3 regions of the Streptomyces sp. NPDC017676 genome follow, and region 3 is predicted to be linked to each of the others. Evidence: riboswitches for the same ligand, from Rfam matches in the RefSeq annotation. Region 3 holds a riboswitch; each other region holds the start of a gene.
What was found. A riboswitch is a leader RNA that binds a small molecule or an ion and turns the genes downstream of it on or off. The one in region 3 is predicted to bind cobalamin.

Region 1: linked by a shared signal. The riboswitch ahead of ACH4LD_RS20780 (HoxN/HupN/NixA family nickel/cobalt transporter) and the one ahead of ACH4LD_RS18005 (cobalamin biosynthesis protein) in region 3 are both predicted to bind cobalamin.
Region 2: linked by a shared signal. The riboswitch ahead of ACH4LD_RS27255 (ribonucleoside-diphosphate reductase subunit alpha) and the one ahead of ACH4LD_RS18005 (cobalamin biosynthesis protein) in region 3 are both predicted to bind cobalamin.

What each region holds. Positions count from the first base shown of each region.
Region 1 covers NZ_JBIRJA010000009.1:72,350-76,810, reverse strand. The annotation lists gene ACH4LD_RS20785 (nucleoside hydrolase) at 1-582, shown strand, start outside; gene ACH4LD_RS20780 (HoxN/HupN/NixA family nickel/cobalt transporter) at 585-1,667, opposite strand; cobalamin riboswitch at 1,695-1,877, opposite strand; gene ACH4LD_RS20775 (metalloregulator ArsR/SmtB family transcription factor) at 1,957-2,307, shown strand; gene ACH4LD_RS20770 (glycoside hydrolase family 13 protein) at 2,387-4,045, shown strand; gene ACH4LD_RS20765 (DUF4142 domain-containing protein) at 4,219-4,461, opposite strand, start outside.
Region 2 covers NZ_JBIRJA010000013.1:69,426-73,886, reverse strand. The annotation lists gene ACH4LD_RS27265 (ATP-binding protein) at 1-1,135, opposite strand, end outside; partial or broken gene ACH4LD_RS27260 (GNAT family N-acetyltransferase) at 1,288-1,646, shown strand; cobalamin riboswitch at 1,669-1,824, shown strand; gene ACH4LD_RS27255 (ribonucleoside-diphosphate reductase subunit alpha) at 1,947-4,322, shown strand; gene ACH4LD_RS27250 (ribonucleotide-diphosphate reductase subunit beta) at 4,322-4,461, shown strand, end outside.
Region 3 covers NZ_JBIRJA010000007.1:380,777-385,237, reverse strand. The annotation lists gene ACH4LD_RS18020 (lysozyme) at 1-766, shown strand, start outside; gene ACH4LD_RS18015 (inorganic phosphate transporter) at 910-2,163, shown strand; gene ACH4LD_RS18010 (hypothetical protein) at 2,198-2,425, shown strand; cobalamin riboswitch at 2,582-2,722, shown strand; gene ACH4LD_RS18005 (cobalamin biosynthesis protein) at 2,826-3,770, shown strand; gene ACH4LD_RS18000 (cobyric acid synthase) at 3,767-4,461, shown strand, end outside.

The sequences.
Region 1 (4,461 bases), on a different contig from region 3:
CCGCTCACCAACATCGCCCTGCTGCTGCGCACCCACCCCGAGGTGACCCGGAACATCGAGCGGATCGTGTTCATGGGCGGGGCGGTGGCGACCGGGAACGCCACGCCCGTCGCGGAGTTCAACGTCTGGCACGACCCCGAGGCGGCGGCGGTCCTGCTGACCGCCGGGGTGCCGATCACGATGTACGGCCTGGACGTCTTCCAGCAGGTCGTCGTGGACAGCGCTGAGGTCCACCGGCTGCGCGCCAGCAGCGAGCCCGGCACCCGGCTGGCCGGTGAGCTGCTCGCCCACCGGCCGGCCCACCAGGGCGAGCCGCCTCAGGCGGAGGAGGCGGGCGGCCTCGGCGACGCGGGCGCGGTGTGCGCGGTCGCCGATCCGCAGGGCATCACCACCAGCCTGCTCCCGGTCGAGGTCTCCCTCGCCCCCGGCCCCACCCGGGGCCAGACCGTCGTCGACCGTCGCACCCGCCTCGGCGAGTCCGAGATCTACGAGGGCGGCCACGAACGCGCCCTGATCGACGTGGCGTTGGAGGTGAACGCCGACCGGTACGTGAAGCTGTACCTGGAGACGGTCGCGCGCTAGGGCTACTCGGCGGCGGACGGGGAGACCGCCCAGCGCTCCTCCACCCGGGCGACCTTCCAGTACGCCAGCGCCGCCGCCCACACCAGCACGAACAGGCCGACGATGAGGTAGCCGACGTTGTCCAGGTCGAGGCCGGCGATCCAGCCGGTGACGTCGTCGTGCAGGCCGAACTTCTCGTGCAGGACGCCGACCAGCTCGATGGTGCCGATGAAGAAGGCGACCGCGATGGACAGGCCGGTGATGGCGAGGTTGTAGAAGACCTTGCGGACCGGGTTGGAGAACGCCCACTGGTAGGCGAAGTTCATGAACGTGCCGTCGAGGGTGTCGAACAGGCTCATCCCGGCGGCGAAGAGCAGGGGCAGGCAGAGGATCGCGTACCAGGGCAGTCCCGCCGCCGCGCCCGAGCCCGCCATCACCATCAGCGTCACCTCGGTGGCCGTGTCGAAGCCCAGGCCGAAGAGGAAGCCGAGCGGGTACATCTGCCCCGGCCGGGAGACGGACTTCGTCAGCCGGCCGAGGACCCGGTTCATGAACCCCCGCGAGTCCAGGTGCGCTTCCAGCTCCTTCTCGTCGAACGCGCCGGCGCGCATCGCCCGGAAGACCTTCAGGATGCCCAGCAGGGCGACCAGGTTCAGCGCGGCGATGAGGTACAGGAACGTGCCGGAGACCGTCGTACCGAGGAAGCCGAGCACCTGGTGGGTGGTGGAGCCCTCGTTCATGACCTTCCCGGCCAGCGAGGTGCCGCCCGCGATCAGCAGCGCCAGCAGCACCACCACGCTGGAGTGGCCCAGCGCGAACCAGAACCCCACCGACACCGGCCGCTTGCCGTCGGCCATCAGCTTGCGGGTGGTGTTGTCGATCGCCGCGATGTGGTCGGCGTCGAAGGCGTGCCGCATGCCGAGCGTGTAGGCGGTGATGCCCAGCCCGACCCCGAAGACATCGGTCCCCACCTTGTAGTGCTCGGGCGCGACGAGGACGTAGAGGATCCCGAACGCGACGACGTGCAGGGCGACGATCACCGCCAGCAGTCCCACCGTCTTGACGGTGTCCTCGCGTCGCCAGCGGAAAGAAACGGCATCGGCCATGGGTTCACGCTCCAGCACCTCGTGGATCACTTCGTGAGCTGCCGTGGCCGGTCTCCTGGCTTACGGGTCGTACGTCCGCCGTTCCTGCCTTCCCGGTCTGCGACCAGTGGCCCGGCGGTGCCGGACGGAACGGGAACTCCCCGATCACAGTGGCGAGGGCCGCGTCGACCTTCCATCGACTTCCCGAACACCACGGCCCGCCCACCGTAGAGGGGTACGCGGTTTCCTGCATAGCTGCGTATCTGCGCAGGTATCGAAGATCACAGTGAGGGCCTGCCAGACTGGCCCCATGCATCTCGTGCCTGCCGACCGAGCCGACCGTCGTTCCATCGACGGGCACCGGGTGTGCGAGGCGATCGCCGCCATCGGTGAGGCGGGGCGCCTGCGCACCTGGGCCGACCGTTTCTCGCTGCTCGCCGACGCCAACCGGCTGGCGCTGCTGGTCGCGCTGCACCGGACCGGGCCGCTCGCCGTGTCGGACCTCGCCATCGCCACGGGGATGAACGACCCCGCCGTCTCCCAGGCCCTGCGGCTGCTGCGGGCGGCCGGGGTCGTGGCGGGGGAGAAGGAGGGGCGCGTGGTGCGGTACCGGGTGGTGGACGCGGACGTCCGGGGGCTGTTGGAGCACTGCGTGGGCTGAACGGCCCGCGCAAGGTTCCCTTTCCGGGCAATGTGGACAGATACAGATTCCGTACTGTCGTCCGTCCCTGGGAGCCCGTATGGCCAACCTCTCGCCGGACCTCTCGTCCAGGAACCCCGACTGGTGGCGGCAGGCCGTCGTCTACCAGGTCTATCCGCGCAGCTTCGCCGACGCCGACGGTGACGGTCTCGGCGACCTGCGGGGCATCACCGAGCGGCTGGGCCATCTCGCCGGCCTCGGCGTGGACGCCCTGTGGCTGAGCCCCTTCTACCCCTCCGAACTCGCCGACGGCGGCTACGACGTCATCGACCCGCGCGGGGTCGACGAGCGCCTCGGCACCCTGGACGACTTCGACGCCCTGGTGGGTGAGGCCCACCGGCTCGGGCTCAAGGTCGTCGTGGACATCGTCCCCAACCACACCTCCCACCTGCACCGCTGGTTCCAGGAGGCGCTGCGCGCCGGGCCCGGCTCCGCCGCCCGGGAACGGTACGTCTTCCGGCCGGGACGCGGTGCGCACGGGGAACTGCCGCCCACCGACTGGCAGTCGGTGTTCGGCGGCAGCGCCTGGCGGCGGGTGCCCGACGGGGAGTGGTACCTGCACCTGTTCGCCCCCGAACAGCCCGACCTCAACTGGGACGACGAGGAGGTCCGCGCCGACTTCCGCACCACCCTGCGGTTCTGGTCCGACCGGGGCGTGGACGGCTTCCGCGTGGACGTCGCCCACGGCCTGGCCAAGGACCTCACCGATCCGCTGCGGGACATCGGCGGCATCGGCGCGACCGGCGAGCAGGCCCTGCCGCTGGTGCCGCCGGGCAGTCACCCGTACTGGGACCGGGACGAGGTCCACGAGATCTACCGCGACTGGCGCAAGATCTTCGACGCCTACAGCCCGCCGCGCACCGCCGTCGCCGAGGCCTGGGTGCCCGGCGCCCGCCGCGCCCTGTACGCCCGCCCGGACGAACTCGGCCAGGCCTTCAACTTCGAGTACCTGGAGGCGCGCTGGGACGCCGAGGAGCTGCGGGACGTCATCGCCGCCTCGCTGGTCACGGCCCGGGCCGCCGGGGCCTCCGCGACCTGGGTGCTGTCCAACCACGACGTCGTACGCCACGCCTCCCGGCTCGTGCTGCCGGCCGGCACGGACCCGGCCGCCTGGCTGCTGTCCGGCGGCACCGCGCCCGCGATCGACACGGCGGCCGGACTGCGCCGGGCCCGGGCGGCGACCCTGCTGATGCTGGCGCTGCCCGGTTCGGCGTACCTCTACCAGGGGGAGGAACTCGGCCTGCCCGAGGTCGCCGACCTGCCCACCGAGGTGCTCCAGGACCCGATCTGGGAGCAGACCGGCCATGTCCGCAAGGGCCGCGACGGCTGCCGGGTGCCGCTGCCGTGGACGACGACCGGACCGTCGTACGGCTTCGGGCCCGGGCCCGGCTGGCTGCCGCAGCCGGCGACGTTCGCGGCCTACGCCGTGGAGGCGCAGGCCGGCACCGAGGGCTCCACGCTGGAGCTGTACCGCTCGGCCCTGCGGCTGCGCCGCAAGCTCCTCCAGGGCGAGACGCTGACCTGGACGCCGGACGCGCCCGCGGACGTCCTGGACTTCGGCCGCACCGAGACCTGGCGGAACGTCACCAACCTCGGCACCGAGCCGGTACCGCTGCCGCCGGGCGAGGTCCTGCTGAGCAGCGCCCCGCTGCCGGAGGGCAGGGTCCTGCCGCCGGACACCACGGTGTGGCTGGCCTAGGCCCTGTCGTCGAACTCCCGTCTGCCGCGCGACGCCATGCACGCACTCTCGCCGCACCGGCCCCAGACCCGAGTACGCCCGGTACGAGGGCCTGTGGCCGGCACGGCGAGAGCACGCACCTGACGCCGCACGGCCCGCCCTCCGGGCGGACGACGGGAGTTTGACGACAGGACCTAGCCGGCCGACGGAGCGGGGCTGGGGGTGAGGCCGCCGCCCGTGCCGGGACCGCCCGCGCCGCCGCCGCCCGCGCCGCCGCCGAGGCCGCCGAGGTCCAGCGGGGTGGACGTGGCGGTCGGCGGCGGGGTGAGCACCACCTCCGGCTGGCCCGCCGGCGGGGCCGGGGGCGTCAGGTCGGAGGAGGGCAGCTTCGGCGGGGTGGTCTGGTTGAAGATGGTCTGGTCGAAGTCGACCAGACC
Region 2 (4,461 bases), on a different contig from region 3:
GCGGACGGTCGCGTTCCAGGTCTCCGTGGTGGTGCAGTTCGCGGGCGATCTGCAGATAGATGGGCGACTCCGTGACCTCCGCGGTCTCCACGATCCAGTCCACGCGGCGCTCGTCCGTCTCCGGGATCCGGGCCTCGACGAAGTACAGCGCCTCCTCCTCGCTGAGCGGTTCCAGCTCCACGATCGCGGCGGGGGTGCTCTCCAGCGGACTGTGCGGCCGGGACGCGATGACCAGCGGCAGTTTGTCCTCGTGGGCGCGCTCGATGGCCCGGCGGATGATGTTGTCCCTGTCCTCCTGGAGGCGCTCGTCGAGGACCGCCTCCTCCAGGCCGTCGGCGATGACGACCACCTTGTCGTCGGCGAGCAGTTGCTGCCAGACCCGGTCGTTCTTGGTGCGTGCCAGGATGCCGCGGGGCGCTTCCTCGGCGAACCGTTCCCTGGCCATGCGCTCGAAGTTGAGATCGGCGCCGGTGGCGTCCCGCAGCCGGATCGGCACGGGAACGGCGTGCTGCCGGGCGAGCAGTTCGGTGAGCCGCACCAGAACGGCCGTCTTGCCCGTGCCCACACCGCCGACGAGCAGATACGGCCTGCGGGTGTCACGCTGCCGCAGCCGTTGGGCGAGGACCCGGACGATCTCCTCGCGGCCCACGATCTCGGCGATGTCGGGGCCGGCGGTGGGCACCAGTCTGCGAGGGTGCTTGCGCGCCTTCGCGAGGTAGCGCCGCTTGGTCCACCAGTACCAGAAGAACAGGAAGAGGGCGGCGGCGATCGAAGCGGAGAGGACCGGACCGACGAAGCGGAGAAGGGCGTCGAAGCCCTGGTTGTTCTTCCGCCACGACTCGAACCCCGTCGTGTGGTGCGAGATCAGGATGTACACGCCCTCGCCGACCCACGCGAGGACGGTGAGCGCGGCAAGGGCCCAGACAACCCGGTTCACGTTGGTGTACGAGGCCCATCTGCGCCAGTTCCGGGGGCGGGTGGTGTCGAGGCGGGCCTCCGACCTGATGGTCAGATGGTGCCAGTAGGCCAGGAGGAATCGTCTGACCCGGCGCCACGCCCGTCTCGCGTACAGCGTCGCCATCGGCGCGTTGCGTGGCCGCTCCTTGCCTGGTGGGTGACGGACGATGCGCGTCATGGTGCGTTCTCCTTCCGAGACCAGCTTTCGGCACGGAGGACCCCACGAAGCACCTACTTCCATGAAAACATGGGCATTCCGCCCCGCAACCCGGCAGGCGCCCCGTCGGATTCCGAGGGATCCTCGCCGTGTCCCCCGGGCGGACTCGGTGGGCCGGCGCCGCGGAGGTCCTCGCGGCCGTTCGTGACGGCGTCCTCCTGGTGGGGCACCTTCGTCCGCGCCGGTGGCCCCATGACCGACATCGCGGGCCCGGGAGAGGCAGAGATCCGGCTGCTCGCGGTCACCCCGGCGGCCCGGGGCCAGGTGCCGGCGAGGCCGCTGGTGCGGGCCCGCGTCGAGCGCGCGGGCCACCGCGGGCCGGGTGCGCGTGGTCCTCCCCACCCGGCGGACCACGCACACCGCCCACCGCATCCACGCCCGCCTCGGTTTCGTCCGCGCCCCCGAGCGGGACCGGCATCCCCTCCCGGGCCGGGACGACATCGCACTCCTCGCGTACGAGTTGACCCTCTGAGGCCGGGTCGACACTACATCTGGGGGTGCCATGGCAGCCCGGCACTAGATGTATGCTCTGTCTCGCTGTCGTCGCAGGGGAATCCGGTGCGAATCCGGAACTGTCCCGCAACGGTGTACTCGCGTGCCCCCGCACGCGGTGTCGAGTCCGAAGACCTGCCGGCGGTGCACCCGGCCGCCCAGGCCCGGGTGGTTCTGACGTCCGGGCCTCGTGGAGTGGGCCGGTGGACGCGACGCCGTGCGCGCTCGTGGCTGCCCCTGCCTTCCGCCAGGCCCCGTGCCGAGCGAGGGAGAGCCCCACGTGACCATCGCGCCAGCCGACCCGGCTTCAGTCAGCGAGCTGGAGACCGACGGTCCCGGTGCCGCGCTGCTGCGGACCCTGACCGAGCTGACCGCCGACCTGCCTGACGCCGACCCGGGGCGGGTCGCCGCCGCCGCGCTGCGCGGCCGGTCCGCTCGGGCCGACGAGGCGGAGCTGCGGGAGCTGGCCACGGAGGCTGCCGCCGGGCTCATCTCCGAGGACCCCGCCTACTCCAGGCTGGCCGCCCGGCTGCTGACCCTGGCCATCCGGGACGAGGCCGCCTCGCAGGGCGTGACGTCCTTCACCGGGTCCGTCGCGGTCGGCCACCGCGAGGGCCTGATCGCCGACCGCACCGCCGAGTTCGTGCGACTGCACGCCGAGCGCCTCGACGCGCTGGTCGACCGCACGGCCGACGACCGGTTCGGCTACTTCGGCCTGCGCACCCTGCACAGCCGCTACCTGCTGCGCCACCCGGTCACCCGCAAGGTCGTGGAGACGCCCCAGGACTTCCTGCTGCGCGTGGCGAGCGGACTGGCGGAGGACGACACGCCCCGCTCCGTGGACGAAGTCGCGGCCCTGTACGGGCTGATGAGCCGCCTGGACTACCTGCCGTCCTCCCCCACCCTCTTCAACTCCGGTACGCGGCACCCACAGATGTCGTCCTGCTACCTGCTCGACTCGCCCCTGGACGAGCTGGACTCCATCTACGACCGCTATCACCAGGTCGCCCGGCTGTCGAAGCACGCCGGCGGCATCGGCCTGTCCTACTCCCGCATCCGCTCGCGCGGTTCGCTGATCCGGGGCACGAACGGGCACTCCAACGGGATCGTGCCGTTCCTGAAGACCCTGGACGCCTCCGTGGCCGCGGTGAACCAGGGCGGCCGGCGCAAGGGCGCGGCAGCGGTCTACCTGGAGACCTGGCACTCCGACATCGAGGAGTTCCTGGAGCTGCGGGACAACACCGGTGAGGACGCCCGCCGCACCCACAACCTCAACCTCGCGCACTGGATCCCGGACGAGTTCATGCGCCGGGTCAACGCCGACGAACAGTGGTCGCTGTTCTCCCCCGCCGACGTCCCCGAGCTGGTCGACCTGTGGGGCGAGGAGTTCGACACCGCCTACCGCAGGGCCGAGGCGGCGGGCCTGGCGAAGAAGACCATCGCGGCCCGCGACCTGTACGGCCGCATGATGCGCACCCTCGCCCAGACCGGCAACGGCTGGATGACCTTCAAGGACGCCGCCAACCGCACCGCCAACCAGACCGCCGAACCCGGCAACGTCATCCACTCCTCCAACCTCTGCACCGAAATCCTCGAAGTCACCAACGACGGCGAGACCGCCGTCTGCAACCTGGGCTCGGTCAACCTCGGCGCCTTCGTGGATGCGGCGACCGGTGACATCGACTGGGAACGGCTGGACGAGACCGTCCGCACGGCCGTCACCTTCCTGGACCGCGTGGTCGACATCAACTTCTACCCCACCGAGCAGGCGGGCCGCTCCAACGCCAAGTGGCGCCCGGTCGGCCTGGGCGCGATGGGCCTGCAGGACGTCTTCTTCGCACTGCGCCTGCCCTTCGACTCCCCCGAGGCCAAGGCCCTCTCCACGCGGATCGCCGAGCGGATCATGCTCGCCGCCTACGAGACCTCCGCCGACCTCGCCGAGCGCAACGGCCCCCTGCCCGCCTGGGAGAAGACCCGCACCGCCCGGGGCGTCCTCCACCCCGACCACTACGACGTCGAGCTGTCCTGGCCCGAGCGCTGGAACGCTCTCCGCGAGCGGATCGCACAGACGGGCATGCGCAACGCGCTGCTCCTCGCGATCGCGCCGACGGCCACGATCGCGTCGATCGCTGGGGTGTACGAGTGCATCGAGCCGCAGGTCTCCAACCTGTTCAAGCGCGAGACGCTCTCGGGTGAGTTCCTCCAGGTCAACTCCTACCTCGTGCAGGACCTGAAGAACCTCGGTGTCTGGGACGCCCGCACCCGCGAAGCCCTGCGCGACTCCAACGGCTCCATCCAGGACTTCCCCTGGATCCCCGAGGACGTCCGCGCCCTGTACCGCACGGCCTGGGAGATCCCCCAGCGCGGCCTGATCGACATGGCCGCAGCCCGCACCCCCTTCCTCGACCAGGCGCAGTCCCTCAACCTCTTCATGGAGACGCCGACGATCGGCAAGCTCTCCTCGATGTACGCCTACGCCTGGAAGTCCGGCCTGAAGACGACGTACTACCTGCGCTCCCGCCCGGCGACGCGCATCGCCCGCGCCGCCCAGGGCCAGGCGCAGGCCGCCAAGCCCATCCCCGTGCAGCAGGCCGCCGACCCCGACGCGATCGCCTGCTCCCTGGAAAACCCCGAGTCCTGCGAGGCCTGCCAGTAATGACCACCCGAAACCAGAACCTGCTCGACCCGGGCTTCGAACTGACGCTCCGCCCGATGCGCTACCCCGACTTCTACGAGCGTTACCGGGACGCCATCAAGAACACCTGGACCGTGGAGGAGGTGGACCTCCACTCGGA
Region 3 (4,461 bases):
CGCGACCGCCACGACCGCGTCCGCCGGACCACTGGGGCCGGCCGGCGGGCCGGACACGGCAGCGCCCCCGGCCCCGGGCGCGCTGCCGCTGCTGCCGGGGCTGACGGCGCTGCCGCTCCTGACCGGCACCCCGCCCAGGGGCCATGACGTGTCGTCCCACCAGCGCCGGGTCGACTGGGCCGCCGCCCGGGCGAAGGGCGCGCGGTTCGTCTACGTGAAGGCGACCGAGTCGACGGGCTACCGCAACCCCTACTTCTCCGGGCAGTACTCCGGCGCCCGCGAGGCGGGACTGATCCGGGGCGCGTACCACTTCGCCCGGCCGGACCGGTCCTCCGGCGCCGCGCAGGCCGCGTACTTCGTGCGGCACGGCGGCGACTGGCGGGCGGACGGCTGGACGCTGCCGCCCGCGCTGGACATCGAATACAACCCGTACGACGCGAAGCACAAGTGCTACGGGGTCGGCAAGGCCCGGATGGTCCGCTGGATCCGGTCGTTCAGCGACGAGATCAAGAAGAGGACCGGCCGCCGTCCCGTGATCTACACCACCACCCAGTGGTGGAAGCTGTGCACCGGGAACAGTCACGCCTTCTCCTCCTCGCACGCCCTGTGGATCGCCCGCCACGGCACCTCACGGCCGGGCGCGCTGCCGGGCGGCTGGCGGTACTGGACGTTCTGGCAGCACGCCGCCAAGGGCAGGCTGCCGGGTGACCAGAATCTCTTCAACGGCTCCCTGAGCCGGCTGCGGATCTTCGCGCGCGGCCGGTAGCCAAGGCACGCTTGGGCCGACGACAGGAAGCGGAACCTCACACGCGCGTTACGGACACCCTCACGCCCGCCTCAGTTCATCTTCCGTTCACCCAGGTTGCCTACGTTCGTCCAGCCAATGACCTCGAACGATTGCCTGGGTAAATGGAAAGCTTCTCGCTGATCCTCGCGATTGTGGTGGTAACCGCTCTCGCGTTCGATTTCACGAACGGTTTCCACGACACCGCGAACGCGATGGCCACCACCATCTCCACAGGCGCCCTGAAGCCGAAGATCGCGGTCGCCATGTCCGCCGTCCTCAACCTTGTGGGCGCCTTCCTCTCCGTGGAGGTCGCGAACACGATCTCCAAGGGTCTCGTCGACGAGACCGGCATCCGTCCCGAGGTCATCTTCGCCGCCCTGGTCGGCGCGATCCTCTGGAACCTGCTGACCTGGCTGGTGGGCCTGCCCTCCAGTTCCTCGCACGCCCTGATGGGCGGCCTGGTCGGCGCCACCGTCGCCTCCGCCGGCTTCGGCGCCGTCCACGGTGACGTCCTGGTCACCAAGGTGCTGCTCCCGGCCGTCGCCGCGCCGATCGTCGCGGGCCTCGCCTCCCTGCTGGCCACCCGGTTCTCCTACGGCGTCGGCGGCACCGCCGACGGCGAGGCCACCCGCAAGGGCTACCGCGCCGGCCAGATCGCCTCCGCCGGCCTGGTCTCCCTCGCGCACGGCACCAACGACGCCCAGAAGACGATGGGCATCATCACCCTCGCGCTCGTCGCGGGCGGCTCCATCGCCCCCGGCTCCAACCCTCCCACCTGGGTGATCCTCTCCGCGGGCATGGCCATCGCGCTCGGCACCTACATCGGCGGCTGGCGCATCATCCGCACCATGGGCACGGGTCTGACCGACCTGGAGCCGCGCCAGGGCTTCGCCGCCCAGACCAGCGCCGCGACCGCCATCCTGGCCTCCTCCCACCTCGGCTTCTCCCTCTCCACCACGCACGTCGTCTCCGGCTCGGTGATGGGCGCGGGCCTCGGCCGCAAGGGCGGCGTCGTCCGCTGGTCCACCGCGACCCGCATGTTCGTCGCCTGGGCGCTGACCCTCCCGGCCGCCGCGCTGGTCGGCGCGGGCGCCGAGTCCGTCACCGACCTCGGTGACTGGGGCACCGCCGTCGTCGCCGTCTTCCTGGTCGCCGCGAGCGCCGCCATCTGGAAGATCTCCCGCCGCGAGGTCGTCGACCACACCAACGTGGTCGAGGAGACCGGCGAACCGGCCGGTGTGGTCACCGCCGCCATCGCCGCCGTGACCCCGCCCCCGGCGGGCCTGGTCACCGAGGACCTGACGGCCACCATCCCCGCCCCGGCCACCGAACCCTCCCCCGCCGCCCCGGCCGCCCCGCCGGCCGCCGCGGTCTGACCCCGCGCACACGGTTACTGAAGGAAGCATCCCCATGAAGATCGACTGGGCGGCCCTCGGCTCCGTCTTCGGCGTCAGCCTCGCGTTCACGGTGGGCCTGGTGGTCCTGTTCACCCTCGGCATCAACGGCCTGTCGCGCCGCGAGAAGGCGGCGGCGCAGGGCGGGTCCGCGGCGCTGGCGGTCACCGGCGCGTACGTGTGCTTCGCGGCCTGCGCGGCGGCGGTGGCGTACGGGATCTACCTGATCGTCGTCAAGCCCTGACGGTCCGGAACCCCACATCGGCCCCGCCGGTCCACCGCTCCAGCGGAACCGGCGGGGCCTACGCATGTCCACCGGCCGACTCCCGGCTTCCGTCCGGCGGACCGGCGATGTGGGCCTCAGCACAGTCCGGCGTCCCAGGTCAAAGGCAAGTTGACGGCCGTTCCGGGCGCGTGGTGGACTGCCCAGGCCATGTACGGCGGCAAGAGAGGAAGCCGGTGCGAATCCGGCGCGGTCCCGCCACTGTCACCGGGGAAGAACCCCGGGAGCCAGGAACTCTCACCGCCGATTTCACGTCGAACCAGGGCGCGGACACCCTGAGTGAGGACACATATCGCCATGCTCGGCTGCCGATCGAGGACCCGCACCAGGACCGTTCCTGTCCCCACGGCCGGCTGAGCCGATGGGTGCCGATCGCGCATACGCGTACGGCGCCGCCGCCGGCGTCCTCGGTGACCTGCTCCTCGGCGATCCGCGCCGCGGGCATCCGGTCGCCGTGTTCGGCCGGGCGGCCTGGGCCGTGGAACGCGCCCTGTGGCACGACCACCGTGGCTGGGGCGCCCTGCACACCGCCGTGTGCGCCGGTGGAGCCGTTGCCCTCGGCGCGCTGACCGCACGCGCCGTACGCCCCTGCCGTACCGCTTCCGCCGCGCTGACCGCCGCCGCCACCTGGGCCGTCGTCGGCGGCACCTCGCTCGCCCGGGAGGCCCGCGCCATCGGGCGTGCCCTTGAGGCCGCGGACGTCGAGGCCGCCCGGGACCGGCTGCCGCACCTGTGCGGCCGGGACCCGCAGGCGCTGGACGCCGACGGCATCGCCCGGGCCGTGGTCGAGTCGGTCGCCGAGAACACCTCCGACGCCGTGGTCGGCGCGCTCGTCTGGGGCGCCGTGGCCGGGGTCCCGGGGCTGCTCGGGTTCCGGGCGGTCAACACCCTGGACGCGATGGTGGGTCACAAGTCGCCCCGCCACCGGCGCTACGGCTGGGCCTCCGCCCGCCTGGACGACATCGCCGGCTGGCCGGGGGCCCGGCTGACCGCCGTACTCGCCGCCGTGGCCGGACCCGATCCGCGCGGCGCCGTGCGCGCCTGGCGGGCGGACGCACACAGGCATCCGAGCCCCAACGCCGGGCCCGTGGAGGCCTCCTTCGCGGGCGCCCTCGGCGTGCGCCTGGGCGGCACGCTCTCCTACGGCGGCCGGGTCGAACACCGCCCGGTGCTGAACGGCGCCACCGGACGGCCGGTCCGCGTCACCGACATCGACCGGGCCGTACGGCTCTCGCGCCGCGTCGGCCTGCTCGCGCTCGGCACCACGCTGGCCGCGCGCGCCCTGATGAAAGGACGTGGGAAGTGAACGGTGGTCTCCTCGTCGCCGGCACCACCTCCGACGCGGGCAAGAGCGTCGTGACGGCCGGCATCTGCCGCTGGCTGGTGCGCCAGGGCGTGAAGGTCGCGCCGTTCAAGGCGCAGAACATGTCCCTGAACTCGTTCGTCACGCGCGAGGGCGCGGAGATCGGCCGGGCGCAGGCCATGCAGGCCCAGGCCTGCCGGGTCGAGCCGACCGCGCTGATGAACCCGGTGCTGCTCAAGCCCGGCGGCGAACAGAGCAGCCAGGTGGTGCTGCTGGGCAAGCCGGTGGGCGAGCTCAGCGCGCGCGGGTACCACGGCGGGCGCCAGCAGCGCCTGCTGGGCACGGTGCTGGACTGCCTCGCTCAGTTGCGGGGCACGTATGACGCGGTGATCTGTGAGGGGGCGGGGAGCCCGGCCGAGATCAACCTGCGGCGGACCGACATCGTCAACATGGGGATCGCGCGGAACGCGCGGCTGCCCGTGCTCGTCGTCGGCGACATCGACCGCGGGGGCGTGTTCGCCTCCTTCTTCGGCACCGTCGCCCTGCTCTCACCGGAGGACCAGGAGCTGGTCGCCGGGTTCCTCGTGAACAAGTTCCGGGGCGATGTCGGCCTGCTGGAGCCGGGGCTGGACATGCTCCGGGACCTCACCGGGCGGCGGACGTACGGCGTGCTGCCCTTCCGGCACGGGCTCGG